One region of the Pseudarthrobacter sp. NPDC055928 genome, then DNA from elsewhere that is predicted to be linked to it. Evidence: riboswitches for the same ligand, from Rfam matches in the RefSeq annotation. Region 1 holds a riboswitch; the other holds the start of a gene.
What was found. A riboswitch is a leader RNA that binds a small molecule or an ion and turns the genes downstream of it on or off. The one in region 1 is predicted to bind cyclic di-AMP.

Region 1 (7,309 bases):
CGTGCGGTTTCAGTGCGCTGGCGAGCGTTCACCGTGGGGTCGCCAAAGGTGGAACGGACGACGTCGAGCGCGGAACCGGGCGTGCTGGCCGGCGCGACAGCCACTGCCGCGTAGCTTTCGGCCCCCGACACCAGCGACTGGGCGTAGGCGCGGATTTCCTGGGCAAGCTTGGCGATGGAGGTTCCGGCAGCAGCTGCCGTTTCCTCGTCGATGCCCATGTAGAGCACGAAGCCGCGGGCAACGTTGTCGTTTGCTACCGGGCGGACAGTGTTGGGTCCCGCCACAACTGGCGTGGGTGCGGTGACCGGGGCCGCGTCGGCGGGCTGGACGGCGCGGAGTTGGCCATAAGAGTTGGGGTTGTAGCCCTGAGGGGCGTAGCCGGGAGCGGGGAAGCTGGTACCGGGCGCGGCGGGAGCGAACGCCGGGCGGGCACCGAAACCCTGGCGCAGGCCAGAGGGCTGGGCTGCCTTGGTGGCGTTTCGGACAGAGATGTGGACGTATCCGGATGCAACTGACATGGATTAGTTACCTCAATGTGAATGGCCGTCATCGCGGCTCGAATGCTTGGTTTCCCCGCAATGAGATCTGGGGAGGGGCGCCCGACGCTGGGCTGGGGGGCGAATGCCTAGGAACTTCGCGGGGTGTGAAGGTCAGGCGTGCATTCGACAACAGCGCATGTCGGCAGCAGCGGGTGTGCTGGGCCAATATTCTGCGGCTGCAGGTGCTGTTGAGTTCTTGTTCACAATTGAAGTGTGCAACGTAACAATGCGAACTTGCAAGTAACAATGGACGGATCGTTCCGCATAGTGAGACGAATTCAGAGAATGTGGCTCAGATCACGATTCTGACAGAGCGATAAAATAACAGATGTTTTCCAGAACGATTGGTTGGAAAACCATCTTTCCCGAATATTATTCGCCCGAACCCCTAAAAGGGCCACCACAATTCACCAGCGATGGAGTTGCTGAAATACACCCCTTGATTTGCCGTGGTGTCCAGCTCCGCCGCCATCCGGACAAAAAAATTCCACCCCCGTCCGCCCCGGAAACCGCTGGGAGCGTCGAAGGGGGCCTGCTGGACGCCAGCATAGCCAGGGAAAGTCCCGGTTGATCGTCAGGGGAATCTGCCGCTGGGCAGCTTTCAGCTCGCTAGGCTGGGATTCACAGCCAGCGCACAGGAAGCCTAAAGCGGGGGCTCAACGACGCATCGGAGAGTTGTCCCATGGCCACTTCGCACTCCATGACCAACAACCTTCCCCAACTTACCCACCCGGACGGCTCCCCCATCCGTGCCTTGGTGGTCGACGACGAGCCCAGCCTCTCCGAACTGATGAGCATGGGCCTGCGCATGTCCGGATGGTCGGTGGCCGTCGCCGCTGACGGTCCCGAGGCTGTAAAGCTCGCCAAGGAGTTCCGCCCGGACGTCCTTGTTCTCGACGTGATGCTTCCCGGGTTCGACGGCGTCGAGCTGCTGACCAGGATCCGCGCCTTCGCGCCTGAAGTACCGGCGCTCTTCCTGACTGCGAAGGATGCCGTCCAGGACCGGATTGTGGGCCTGGCTGCCGGCGGTGACGACTACGTGACCAAGCCGTTCAGCATGGAGGAGGTCCTCCTCCGGCTGCACCGGCTAGTGCAGCGCTCCGGCGTGGCAGCGATGGACACCGCTGAGCTGGTAGTGGGTGACCTTGTCCTCAACATCGATACCCGCGAGGTGACCAGGGCCGGCGATGAACTGCAGCTGACTGCCACGCAGTTCGAGCTGCTCCGGTACCTCATGGAGAACCCCAGGCGCGTCATCAGCAAGGCGCAAATCCTGGACCGCGTTTGGAACTACGACTTTGGCGGGCAGGCCAACATTGTGGAGCTCTACATCTCGTACCTGCGCAAGAAGGTCGATGCCGTGCATCCGCCCATGATCCACACGGTGCGCGGCGCCGGATACGTCATCAAACCGGCGGACTAGGCCGTGCCCTCACTGCCTGCAGTGGCGCCCACGCATGGCCGGAGCTGGCTGAAGCCCTCCACCTGGCATCTGCGTACACGCCTTGTACTGGTTGCCATGGCCCTGCTGGTGGCCATCTGCGGCGCAGTTGGCCTCTTCAGCTACGCTTCCATGGACTCGTTCCTTACCCGCCAGCTCGACGAACAGCTCAGCCAGGCGGCCTCCCGGTCCAACGACCCCGGCCGGCCGCCGCTGGGCGGCTTCAACGGCAGGCCGGACCCGCTGGATTCCCGTGGGCAAAGCGTGGGTACGCTCAACGCCCGGATCCTGAATGGGCAGGTCAACAGCGCCGGATTCCTGGCCTCCGATACCACGCGTTCTCCCCTGTCCGCTGAGGACAAGGAGATCCTGCTGGCCCTCCAGAAGGATTCCCGCCCTGTGGACCGGACGCTCTCCAATGGCGAGTACCGGCTGATTGCAGTGGCAACGAACTACGGTGATGTCCTGGTGACCGGGCTCCCGCTCGCCGGCAAGGAAAGCACCCTCACCTCCCTGGTGTGGACCTTCGTTTTTGTTTCCCTCGGAGGGCTGGTCTTGATTGGCCTGGCCGGGACTATCCTCATCCGGCGCACCATGCAGCCGCTGGAGCAGCTTTCCGAGGTGGCCACACGCGTTTCGCGGCTCCCGCTAGACGCTGGCGAGGTGGCACTTGCGGTGCGCGTCCCGCCGTCGAACTCCAACCCCGGAACCGAGGTGGGCAGCGTGGGGCATGCGCTGAACCTCATGCTCGACAACGTGGCCAACGCGCTGCAGGCCCGGCAGCAAAGCGAGACCAAGGTACGGCAATTCGTTGCCGACGCGTCCCACGAACTGCGCACTCCGCTCACCGCCATCCGCGGTTACACGGAGCTAATGCGGATGACCGAGAACTTCACTCCGGATGGCCGGAAATCGCTGGCCCGGGTTCAGAACCAGTCCGAGCGCATGACCACGCTGGTGGAAGACCTGCTCCTGCTCGCCAGGCTGGACGAGGGCCAGCCGTTGAAACTCAGCGAGGTGGATCTGACGCAGCTGGTGATCGAAACCGTCAGCGACGAAAAAATCATCGCACCCGGCCACAACTGGCATCTTGAGCTTCCGGACGAGCCGCTTGCGGTCAATGCCGATGCGTCGCAGCTGCGCCAGGTGTTGGTAAACCTACTGTCCAACGCACGCAAACACACCGCTCCGGGCACAACGGTCACCACGGCCGTGATGAGGTCCGCCGACGGCAGTGCCGTGGTGACAGTAACGGACGACGGCGCTGGCATCCCGCCGGAATTCGTGGACCACGTTTTTGCCCGGTTTGCCCGCGCAGACGCGGCACGGACTGGATCTTCACGGTCCTCCGGCGCGGCGGCCTCGGAAGGGTCCAGCGGGCTTGGGCTGTCCATTGTGCAGTCCATTGTGGAGGCCCACGGCGGCAACGTGGAAGTGAACTCCCGGCCGGGTCGGACCCAGTTCACGTTGCGCCTGCCGGCGATCAACGGCTCATAGCAAGGCAACGCACCGGCGTCGTGATCTCTGTTACCAAAATGTGACTTAAGCGTCGCGCTCCTGTAGCGTCGATGGGGTGCGGTTCCCTTTGAGCCGCATATCCGGATGACGCCAAGCTCTGCCGCTTCCCGGATTCCGCTTGACCAGGCAGAGGCGGGGGACCCAGAGTCCCGGGCACTTAACTGCCCTTGGGGTGAAGCCAGCACGTGATCTTTCCGTGTGGCCGGATGCCCTCATCCGAACCCGACAGCTAACTCCGCAGGTGTGAGAGGCGATCCATCATGTCTGAATTCAAGGTACAAGCGCGCCCAGAGCGCGGTGCACATAAAGACAACGGCCGTGGCAAGACCGCGGCGCAACACACAAAAGCTTCGTCCCTGGGCAAGCGTGCAGCCGTTTTCGGTGCGGCCTGCGCCCTCCTCATCGGGGTCGGCGCAGCAGGCCAGGCTTCCGAATCCATGACTCCGGTGGCGGTCAGCGGGACCCAGTCCTCGGCGGCAGAGCTTGAATCCAACTTGAGGCTGGAAAAGGCCGAGATGCGGGCCAACCCGGCCCCTGAACCAGCTCCGGCCGAGATCAGCGTTGCCCCGCAGGCCGCCGAAGCGGCACCAGCACCGGCACCCGCACCAGCACCGGCACCCGCACCGGCCCCCGCCCCTGAGCCCGCACCGGCCCCCGTCGTCGCCGTCAACGATCCCGCCGGGGCCCAGGCCTATGCGGCGAGCCAGCTTGCCAGCTATGGCTGGTCAGCCGACCAGATGCAGTGCCTGCAGACGTTGTGGACCAAGGAATCTGATTGGACCACCACGGCCACCAACGCGAGCAGCGGCGCGTACGGCATTGTCCAGTCGCTGCCCGCCGAGAAGATGGCGAGCGCCGGGGCGGACTACCTCACCAACTACCGCACGCAGATCAATTGGGGCCTGAACTACATCCAGGAGCGCTACCAGTCGCCGTGCGGCGCGCTGAATTTCCACTTGTCGAACAACTGGTACTAAGCCGGTAATTGCGGCTTCCGCCATCCGAAGCAGCAGGCCCTGAATCCCCCGGTTCAGGGCCTGCTGCTTTTTGGCGTTGTATGTTCGCGGGGGCCGGACTTCCCTGACCTGCGGCTCCGGGCCATACTGGGGCCATGAAATTCACCACGACTATCCTGGGCAGCGGCAACAAGGCTGGTATTGAGGTTCCGGAGGAGGTTGTGACTGCCCTGGGCGCAGGCAAGCGCCCGCCGGTAGTGGTAACCATCAACGGCAAGAGCTACCGGAGCAGCATCGCGGTGATGGGCGGTCATAGCCTGGTTGGGGTGAGCACCGCCAACCGGGAATTCACCGGCGTAGAGGCTGGCGACACTGTTGAAGTGGATCTGGAACTCGACACGCAGCCCCGGATCATTGAAGTCCCGGATGACCTGGCCGCAGCCATGGCCGCCGAACCGGATGCCCAGGCGTTCTATGCCACCCTGAACTACAGCGCGCAGCGCCGTTATGTGGAGCCGCTCGGGGATGCCAAAACGGAGGAAACCAGGGCGAGGCGGATCGCGAAGGTCGTAGCCGACCTCAAAGCCGGAAAGAAATAATCCGCCGTCCTGCGGCGTCCGTTTCCACCGAGGCCGTGACCGCGGTGTAATCCGGGATATGGAGCACTCCCGCCGGTAATTCGCCCGTGTTTGGGCCCACCGCCACGGTCCGGATGCCCGCAGCCACTCCGGCCGCGATTCCAGCCGGGGCATCCTCAAAGACCACGGCATCCTCCGGCGCCACGCCCAGCAAACCGGCAGCGGTCAGGTAGCCTTCCGGATGCGGCTTGCCGCGCGTCACGAGGTCAGCCGTCACGGCAGCGGCAGGCATGGCCAGTCCAGCGGCATCCATGCGGATGTCAGCCAGGATCCGGTCCGCCGACGTCACCAGGGCCACGGCATCCGCGGGCAGGCTCCGGAGCAGTTCGGAGGCACCGGGCAGCGCAACGATGCCGGAAGTCCGCACCCGTTCCATGGCACCAAGTTCTGCAGTGAGCGCAACGATGTCGGCACCGGCAGGCGCGAACCGGCGCACGGTATCGCCTGCCTGGACGCCGTGGGAGGTGCGCAGGATCTCGGCGATGTCCAGGCCGTAGCGGGCGGCGAACTCGCCCCACACCTGCTCCACGACCGCTGTGGAGTCCACCAGCGTGCCGTCCATGTCAAAGAGGACGGCGCGGCAGGTCAATGTTCGTGTGGCAGCAGGAATGGGCAGGGTCATGAACCCCATTTTGCCCTACGTATTGCCTGAGGCGCCGCGCCCCGGTATGTACTGCACGGCCCACTTGTTCCCGTCCGGGTCCGCAAAGTACACGAAATGTCCCCAGTCCTGGATGTCGATATCACTCACGTCCACGCCGTTGCCCTTGAGGTGGTCATGGGCGGCTTGGATGTCATCGACGACGATCTGCAGGTTTGGTGCGCTGCCCGGAGGGGCATCGGTGAGCCCTTCGCCGATGCTGATCGAGCAGGCCGAGCCGGGCGGCGTCAGCTGGACGAAGCGGATGGAATCGCTGGGCCGCTCGTCGAAATCCGCGTTGAACCCCACCTTGTTGACATAGAAGTCCTTGGCGCGGTCGACGTCGGAGACGGGTACAAAAACGAGTTCAAGTTTCCAGTCCATCCGCACAGGCTAACGGGCCGATGCTGAATCCGGAACCCCGTAACCCCTGGCCAGAGCCGTCCGGCCGCTGCGGGGTCCCCTCGCCCCGCCCTGGCTATCCCGCGATCCCGTAAAGGCGGTCGCCGGCGTCGCCCAGTCCGGGGACGATGTAGGACTTCTCGTTGAGCTTTTCGTCGATGGACGCCAGGACGATGGTCACGTTGGCGTCGGACAGTTCCTCCTCCAGCTTGGCCAGCCCTTCAGGAGCGGCCAGCAGGCAGATGCAGGTGACGTCGGAGGCGCCGCGCTTGAACAGGAACTTAATGGCTTCGCGGAGGGTGCCGCCGGTGGCAAGCATGGGGTCCAGGACGAAGATCTGCCGGTCGGTGAGGTTCTCGGGGAGGCGCTCGGCGTACGTGATGATGTCCAGGGTTTCCTCGTCCCGTGCCATGCCGAGGAAACCCACCTCAGCGGTGGGGACCAGCTTGGTCATGCCTTCAAGCATCCCCAGGCCGGCGCGGAGGATGGGAACCACCAAGGGCGTGGGCTTGGTGAAGGCTGTGCCCACCGTGGTGCTCACGGGTGTCTCGATGGTCACCGGCTGGGTGCGGACATCGCGGGTGGCCTCGTAAGCCAGGAGCGTCACCAGCTCTTCCGTCAACTGCCGAAAGACGGGGGACGGGGTGTTTTTGTCCCTCAGGACAGTGAGCTTATGGGCGACCAGCGGGTGGTCCACAACGAGAGTGCGCATGCGTCAAAACTACCATCCGGGCATGGCGCCCCCGGGCCGGGAATCAGCTCGTATGATCGTCCCGGAGGACGGGGTGCTCGAACGTTGGCGCCGGGCCCACGTGCTCGTGTTTGCGGGTCAGATGGAACAGCCGGTGGGCCAGGATCACCATGCCCACCCAGGCCAGGCCCAGGAACCACCCGGCCATCACGTCCGTCAGCCAGTGATGGCCCAGGAACACCCGGCTCAGGCCCATCGCGATGATAAAAACCGCCCCGGCAGTGATGGCTGTGATCCGTGCCCAAAGGATCTCGAATTGCAGGCACATGATGTACACCAGGACGCCGATCACCACGGTGGTGTTGAGGGTATGGCCGCTGGGGAATGACGGCGAGGTCTCATACGGCGGGACGGCTTCGGCGTGGTCCGGGCGGGTGCGTCCCACCAGCCGTTTGCCGATAGTGGTTGCGAACGTGGAAACGGC
Region 2 (7,309 bases), on a different contig from region 1:
GGCCAAGGGCCTGCTGCAACGGAACGCGTCCCGGGGGTATCGGCACGGCGCAATCGAACGCAGCCTGTCGGGCCTCTTCCCAGGTGTGGGCCAGATGCCTGGTTTTTTCGTCGTGAGTGTCCTGCCTGGGTGCGTCGTCGTTGTCGCCGGGGGCAGCCGTCATTCGCGCGGAGTCCCGGCGGATTCAGAATCGTAGTCCACGGCCAGGGACCGTGCCACGTCCATGGCAGCGGACATTGACGCGGTGTCCGGCGCCTTCCCCGAGCCTGAGGCCAGGCCGGCGGCGAAGCCTGCGATAAAGGTGGTCAGGGGCGCTGCGGGCCGCACTACCGAATGTGCAGCCACTCCGGCGAGCGAGAGGATGGCATTGACGTCTATCTGGACGTCTTCGAGTTCGTAGGCCTGAAGGAGCGCCCTGCACCATTCTTCCAGCGTCTCATCCTGGCTCTTCACTGTATGCCTCCCATTCAACTGCGGCCATGCAGGTCCGGTACCTCATCGTGGTTCCCGGCCGGCCACTCCAAGCGCGGCGGCATCATCCCAGGTGTCTACGTCATCCGTAGAGCCCGCCGGGACGGTGACAAGCTGCACGTCCAGCCTAGCAAGGAGAGCGGATACTGAACCGTTCATTAAGGCCCCGCGGGAGTCAAGGTCCTGTACTGAACGGTGGAGTGCGGGAGTGCTGTAAAAGCCCACCAGGGGTTGGCGGTGGCCATCCGGCGAAATGGCCATGGCGCCGTCGCCAGGACCAAGCGACCGCCGAAGGGCATCAATGGCCTGGCCCACCCTGGGCATGTCGCAGGCCAGCAAGAGCGTGAAGGGAGGACGCGGCCCCGCGGTTCCATCGAGCGCGGCCAAGCCTGCTGCAATGGCCGACGCCGGACCGGCAAACGGCGGTTCTTCCCGGCACCTGAGGACCCCCTCGGGCAGGGGGCCCGGGTCCGGGCCGACCACCACGACCCTCCGGGCACCCCCGGCTGCTGCGAGGGACCGCTGCAGGAGGGTGGCGCCGTCGTAAATCAATGACTGCTTGGGGACGCCACCCAGACGGGACGAACGGCCGCCCGCAAGGATTACCGCGTCAAATTCGTATGTATCAGGAGCCACCACTCCAGCCTAGCGGGGCGGGAATTATCCGTGCTTTCAGCCGGGTCAGGCAGCCCGTTCAGGCAACAGGAAGGGATCCCACGCCGGTGTGGGTTTCTCCAGCTCCTTGATTTGCCAGATGGTCCCATGCGGTGGTTCCGGGGTGAACCGGAGCTTCCACCCCATCTCCCCCGGCGTGTGGTCGCCTTTGACGTTGTTGCAGCGCAGGCAGGCGGCCACGAGGTTTTCCCAGGAATCTGCACCGCCGCGGGACTTGGGCTGGACGTGGTCAATGGTGTGGGCTGCTTTTCCGCAGTAGGCGCACCGGTGTCCGTCCCGGCGCAGCACGCCACGGCGGCTCACGGCGGTGGTCTGGTTGTACCGGGGGCGGATGTAGCGGTTCAGGAGGATCACGGACGGGCGGCCCAGAATCTCCTGTGGCCCCACTACGGGGTCCTCGCCTTCGGCTACAACGCTTGCCTTCCCCGTGAGCACAAGGACCAGCGCCCGGCGGAAGGTGATTACCGCCAGCGGTTCATATCCAGCATTCAGAACGAGAGTGCGCATGCACGTACCTCTTCACGGCCGCACCCGTCAGGGGCGCGAGGGCCGGCTGCCCTCGGCATGTCCGGGCTATGGATCGACACCACAAGAGTAAACAAAGAAACCCGGGATCAACTAATCCATGGTTTCGGGGTGCGCCCGTGTCGATCGCCTCTTACCGGGTCTGGGCCCGGCTGCGTCGTTAAAGCGCAAGGACCCCCGCCGTAGGGCGGGGGTCCTTGCCAAGCGTTGCTACGGAAATTAGCTGACGCGGATGAAAACCGGGCCGGAGCCAACGTTGGCGCTGAAAACAACGGTCTGGTTGCCGTTGTAGCCACCGTGTACGGCCTGGCCGTTGCCGGCGTAGACAGCCACGTGGGCAACGCCCGCACCGCCATCGGCGTAGTAGATCAGGTCGCCGGGCTGGGCCTCGGCGGCACTTACGGTCTGGCCCAGGGACAGGTAACCTGCAGGCCAGTCGTGGAAGTTGATGCCCACAGCGGCCAGGGAGTTGGTGACCAGCATGGTGCAGTCCTGGTTGACGCCCAGCTGGGCGTAGGCTGCGGACAGGATGGCCTGGCCCTTGCTGCTGGCGGCCACAGGTGCCTTCGGAGCTGCAGCCGCTACCTTGACGGTGGAAACAGCCTGAGCGGCGGGTGCGGGAGCCTCAACCTCAACCTCAGGCTCAGGTTCCGGCGCTTCAACCACGGGAGCCGGCGTGGTGGTCACCGCGGGCTTCTCGTAGGAGATGGCAATGGTGGAAGCGGCCGAAATGACCGCCGGAGCGGCAACCTCAACCTCAACGTTGGAAGCGGAAGCCGATTCGCGCTGAACGTTGGTGTCTGCAGCGTTGGCGGCGATACCACTGGTCAGGACCAGGCCGGAGGCAGCAGCGATAACCGCGGCCTGGCGACCCATGCCACCGGCGTTGTCGCCGAGGGCCTTGGCAATGACAGCCAGCGAGTTGGTCGTGGTGACCTCCGCGCGGTGCCGTGCAGCAATTGCACGTGTAGTCATTATTTCTCTCTTTCGTTTTCCTCAGGACCGCACAGGCAGGCCAAGGGCTTTGGGTGCGCCGGCATCTTGGGGGTACGCCGGCACACCCCGAACGGGGATTTAGCGAAAAGTGTTCTAGCGGGCGCGGTTCTTCTACTTCAGGGTGTAGAAGGATCCGCCGCCCGTGGAGGCCACGGAGTGCAGCAGCGTTCCCTGTGACGGGTTCAGGGCGCTGATCATCATGCCGTTGCCAACGTAGATGCCTACGTGTGCGCCGCCATTCTGCATAACAAGGTCACCGGGAGACGGTGTTGACGTGGGGGTCATTGCCGTCCACGCGTTTACACGGGGAATGCTGATGCCTGCCTGGGCGTACACCCACTGGGTGAAGCCGGAGCAGTCCCAGCCGCTGGGCGAGGTGCCGCCCCAGACGTAGGGGTGGCCGATTCCGGTGTAGGCGATTGCGGCCAGGCCGGAGGCGGCCGCGGAAGATACCGCGTCCGTCAGCTTGCTGGCTGCGGGGGCCTTTGCATCTGCTGCCCGTTCCGTGTCAGTGGACTGTGCACGGACCGTTTCGACCTTCGGGGCCGGCGTGGTCTTGACCACGGGGCGTTCGAAGGAGACGGTGGCGGTGGGGGCAGCGGTGACGGCAAGCGCCGTCTGCGAGCCGGACTCGGTGGAGGCGGAAACGCCAGCGGTGGTGTCCGCTGCGTTGGCCGGAAGCCCCATGCTCAGGATCAGACCTGATGCAGCTGCGATGACAGCAGCTTGGCGACCGACGGTCCCGGCATTTGCACTGACAGCCTTGGACACGGGGCCCAACGGGTTGGTGCGAACCGTTTGTGCGCGGTGACGCGCAGAATTATGGCGTGAAGACACGAAGGTAGCCTCTCCCAATGCCTACGAGGTGAGCTGTCGGATTCGGATGGGAGTTCACCCGGCCACGCCGCTTCCACAGGAAGCTTTGCGACTTAACCCCAAGGCCTTCGAACTTCAAAGGCCAAAATTGGTTCCCCCGCCCCTGCCAGACGATGTCATGCGAACGGACCTTGAGCGGTGGCAGAGCTAGGCAATCCACTCAAGAACGTCAACTTCGGAAAAGTTGACGCAAGTTAGACGGTACAGCAGTTCAGAGCGAATGTCACATTCAGGTCACGGCATGTCACGCAAATGTGAGAGTTTTCCATCAGTTGGGCTAGAGCCAGCCGGTGGGGTCAACGACTTCGCCATTGACCTGGACCTCGAAATGGAGGTGGCAGCCTGTGGAGGCGCCGGTGGTGCCGCTGAGCGCCACTACCTCGCCTCGGCTGACCGTTTGGCCAACCTTGACGTTGAAGGAAGACAGGTGGTTGTACGTCGTTTCAAGGCCGTTGCCGTGGTCCACGACCACGCGGTTACCTCCGCCAAACTGGTGCCATCCCGCAAAGGTCACAGTGCCGCTGGCGGCCGCCAGGACAGACGTGCCGCACTGTGCCACGTAGTCCTGGCCGCGGTGGAAGTCACCGGAGCCGCCAGTGATAGGACTCACGCGGTAGCCGAATGGGGAGGCCGTAACCAGGCTCGCCAGCGGAGCACCGAGGCTGCCGGCCGAGGCGGCCCGGGTGATGGACCCCGCCGACTGGGCGCTCAGGAGTTGCTTGAGTTTGCCGTCCGGATCACCCATGGTGACTACGGATGAGCGGCTGAAGTCGATTTTTGCGCCTGCTTCGGCGGAAATTTCAGGCTGCGGAGCTGCGGAAACAGCCGATGTCTGCTGACCGGCGTCCGGCGTGGCCAGGACGGGACTGGTGGCAGGGACGGTGACTGTGAGCACCAGGCCGGTGGCCGCGAGGGCGATGCCGGCCTTTTGGCCCACCCCACTGGCCGCTGCGAAGTCAGTGATTTGCCGGAAGGGTCCCCGGCGGCGGCGCGCATCGCGCTGTGGATCCCGGGGCCTGTCCGCGGCCACAGCTGCAGCAACGCGGGGCGCTGCTGCGGGGCCCGCTGCGCGGCGGCGGCCCCTGGAATTCTGCATGGTCAAGAACGGTTCCTCTCTGGAAAGCCTGCGAAGTTAGCTGTCGGATTCGGGTCAGAGAGTTCATAGACCCGGTCCGCCGTAAGCAAGCTTCGGCGCAGAGATATCCCGTGAGGATCCTTCGCTGGAAGAGGCTTGCTGCTGACGGACTTCACCCCAAGGCAGCCTTGCGACTGCCGGTTGTGGTTCCCCCGCCTCTGCCAGTTGGTGACTCGTACTACTGATCTGCTGGCAGAGCTCGGCTCCAGATCAGGTAACGCTTTTGTATCGACGCTTGGCGTTAACTATAGGCGATTAAGCCAGACAGTAACAATTCCGTTATCTTTGCTTAAAGCCTATTCATTGGGGTAACCCGCCCGCCGGACCCGGGCGCTCCGTCAGAGGTCAGCGGACGGATACGAATACGTGCGCCGCCACTTCGGGGGGAAGCTCCAGTGCCCCTTCGATCCCGGGGACCCGGACCGAAATGTAGTCTCCCACGCGCTCCAGCGAAATCGGGGCGCCCGGCCGGATCCCGCCCTCGTCCAGCTGGGTCAGCAGCTCAGGGTCCACTTGGATGGGTTCTGCCAGCCTGCTGACAACCACGGTGGATCCGGGGCCATAGCCCTTCATGGCTTCCAGGAGATTAATCACACCGTCCGTGAAGGGCGACGATGCCTGGCCTCCCAATGCCGCCAGGCCAGGGATGGGATTGCCATAGGGCGATTCAGTGGGGTGGTTCAGCATTTCGTAGATGCGCCGCTCGACGCGCTCACTCATCACGTGCTCCCAGCGGCACGCTTCGTCATGGACGTACGCCCAGTCCAGGCCGATCACATCCGCCAGGAGGCGCTCCGCGAGCCGGTGCTTGCGCATGACCTCGGTGGCCCGTTTACGCCCGGTTTCCGTCAGTTCCAGATGACGGTCTCCGGAGACCACCACCAGGCCGTCGCGTTCCATCCGGCCAATCGTTTGGGACACCGTGGGTCCGGAGTGCCGCAGCCGTTCGGCAATGCGGGCGCGAAGAGCAACGATGTTCTCTTCCTCAAGCTCCAAAATGGTCCGAAGATACATCTCCGTAGTATCGATCAGATCCGTCATCCAGCTCAGCTCCTCGAGCGCATTACCTTGCGTTGTCCCACCGTATCGCGTACCGACAGCGACGTAGTCCGTTGAAAAGCTTAGCCTATTTTGAATTTGTCCGGATAATTCCTACGGCCCCTCCGGCCTGTCTCAATGGCTGGACTATGACGTAGCCGGTTCCCGCCGAATCAGCGGTTCAGGCAGAATATAGGAGGTCCTCGTTGCGGTCACTGACGACTGCCGGCCACCCCACCGTCCCGGACATGTGTCACGTCCACGCCGAAATTGGAGCCCTTGTGAGCGAAAACAGCATCACTATTCCTGCCGACCTCCTGCCAAAGGACGGACGGTTCGGCGCAGGACCTTCCAAGGTCAGGCCGGAACAGATTGAAGCACTCTCGGCGGCGTCCACGACCATTCTGGGCACGTCCCACCGCCAGGCTCCGGTCAAGAACCTTGTCGGTTCGGTCCGCGAAGGCCTGAGCCAGTTCTTCCGTGCCCCTGACGGGTACGAGGTAGTACTGGGCGTGGGCGGTTCCACAGCATTCTGGGATATTGCCAGCTTTGGCCTCGTTGAGAAGAAGGCCCAGCACCTGTCCTTCGGCGAATTCGGCTCCAAGTTTGCCTCAGCCACCAACAAGGCGCCGTTCCTGGACGCCTCCTCGATCATCAAGTCCGAGCCCGGTACGCGGCCGGTTGCCCAGGCCGAGGCCGGCGTTGACGTCTACGCCTGGCCGCAGAACGAGACCTCCACCGGTGTTTCGGCGCCCGTCAAGCGCGTCTCCGGTGTGGATGAGGGCGCGCTCGTCCTGGTGGACGCAACGTCCGCCGCAGGTGGCCTGGACGTTGATGTTGCCGAGGCAGACGTGTACTACTTCGCACCGCAGAAGAACTTCGCGTCCGACGGCGGCCTGTGGCTGGGCCTCTTTTCCCCGGCAGCGCTGGAGCGTGCCGCCAGGATCAAGGCCAGCGACCGCTGGATCCCCGACTTCCTGGACCTCCAGACGGCGATCGAGAACTCCCGCCTGAACCAGACCTACAACACGCCGTCGCTCTCCACCCTGGTGACCCTGGATGCCCAGGTGCAGTGGCTGAACAGCAACGGCGGCCTGGACTTCGCGTCGGCCCGTACAGCGGACTCTGCCGGCCGGATTTACAGCTGGGCTGAGGCTTCCGAGTTTGCCACGCCTTTCGTGGCCAAGCCGGAGGAGCGCTCAAACGTTATCGCGACGATCGACTTTGACGACTCCATTGACGCCACTGCCGTTGCCAAGGTGCTGCGTGCCAACGGCATTGTGGACACGGAGCCCTACCGCAAGCTGGGCCGTAACCAGCTCAGGATCGCCACTTTCGTGGCAATCGAACCGGCAGATGTCTCTGCGCTGCTGGCCTGCATCGACTTTGTGGTGGGCGAACTGCGCAAGTAGTCCCCCACCCACTCATCGATTGCTCCAGCAACGCCCTTTTGGGCCCCTAAAGGGCGCCTACGGAGCAATCGATGGGTATGAGGCGTCAGGATGCCTGGGGCAATATTGGGCTCTTAACGCTCGACGGCGCCGTCCGGACTTTGGTCCCGGACGGCGCCGTCTGCGTTTAGTGTGAGTCGCG

Region 2: another riboswitch for cyclic di-AMP. It lies ahead of ACFC25_RS11660 (M23 family metallopeptidase); the one in region 1 lies ahead of ACFC25_RS06975 (hypothetical protein).

Annotation. Positions count from the first base shown of each region.
Region 1 covers NZ_JBHJZH010000004.1:43,653-50,961, forward strand. The annotation lists gene ACFC25_RS06960 (winged helix-turn-helix domain-containing protein) at 1-518, opposite strand, end outside; gene ACFC25_RS06965 (response regulator transcription factor) at 1,222-1,962, shown strand; gene ACFC25_RS06970 (sensor histidine kinase) at 1,966-3,477, shown strand; cyclic di-AMP (ydaO/yuaA leader) riboswitch at 3,594-3,753, shown strand; gene ACFC25_RS06975 (hypothetical protein) at 3,759-4,475, shown strand; gene ACFC25_RS06980 (YdeI/OmpD-associated family protein) at 4,610-5,053, shown strand; gene ACFC25_RS06985 (HAD-IA family hydrolase) at 5,034-5,723, opposite strand; gene ACFC25_RS06990 (glyoxalase superfamily protein) at 5,730-6,116, opposite strand; gene upp (uracil phosphoribosyltransferase) at 6,211-6,846, opposite strand; gene ACFC25_RS07000 (phosphatase PAP2 family protein) at 6,890-7,309, opposite strand, start outside.
Region 2 covers NZ_JBHJZH010000008.1:32,280-39,588, reverse strand. The annotation lists gene ACFC25_RS11690 (molybdopterin molybdotransferase MoeA) at 1-163, opposite strand, end outside; gene ACFC25_RS11685 (DUF6457 domain-containing protein) at 160-453, opposite strand; gene ACFC25_RS11680 (molybdenum cofactor guanylyltransferase) at 496-1,107, opposite strand; gene ACFC25_RS11675 (HNH endonuclease) at 1,153-1,653, opposite strand; gene ACFC25_RS11670 (NlpC/P60 family protein) at 1,891-2,646, opposite strand; gene ACFC25_RS11665 (C40 family peptidase) at 2,779-3,438, opposite strand; cyclic di-AMP (ydaO/yuaA leader) riboswitch at 3,509-3,672, opposite strand; gene ACFC25_RS11660 (M23 family metallopeptidase) at 3,821-4,639, opposite strand; cyclic di-AMP (ydaO/yuaA leader) riboswitch at 4,650-4,893, opposite strand; gene ACFC25_RS11655 (metal-dependent transcriptional regulator) at 5,024-5,719, opposite strand; gene serC (phosphoserine transaminase) at 5,998-7,128, shown strand.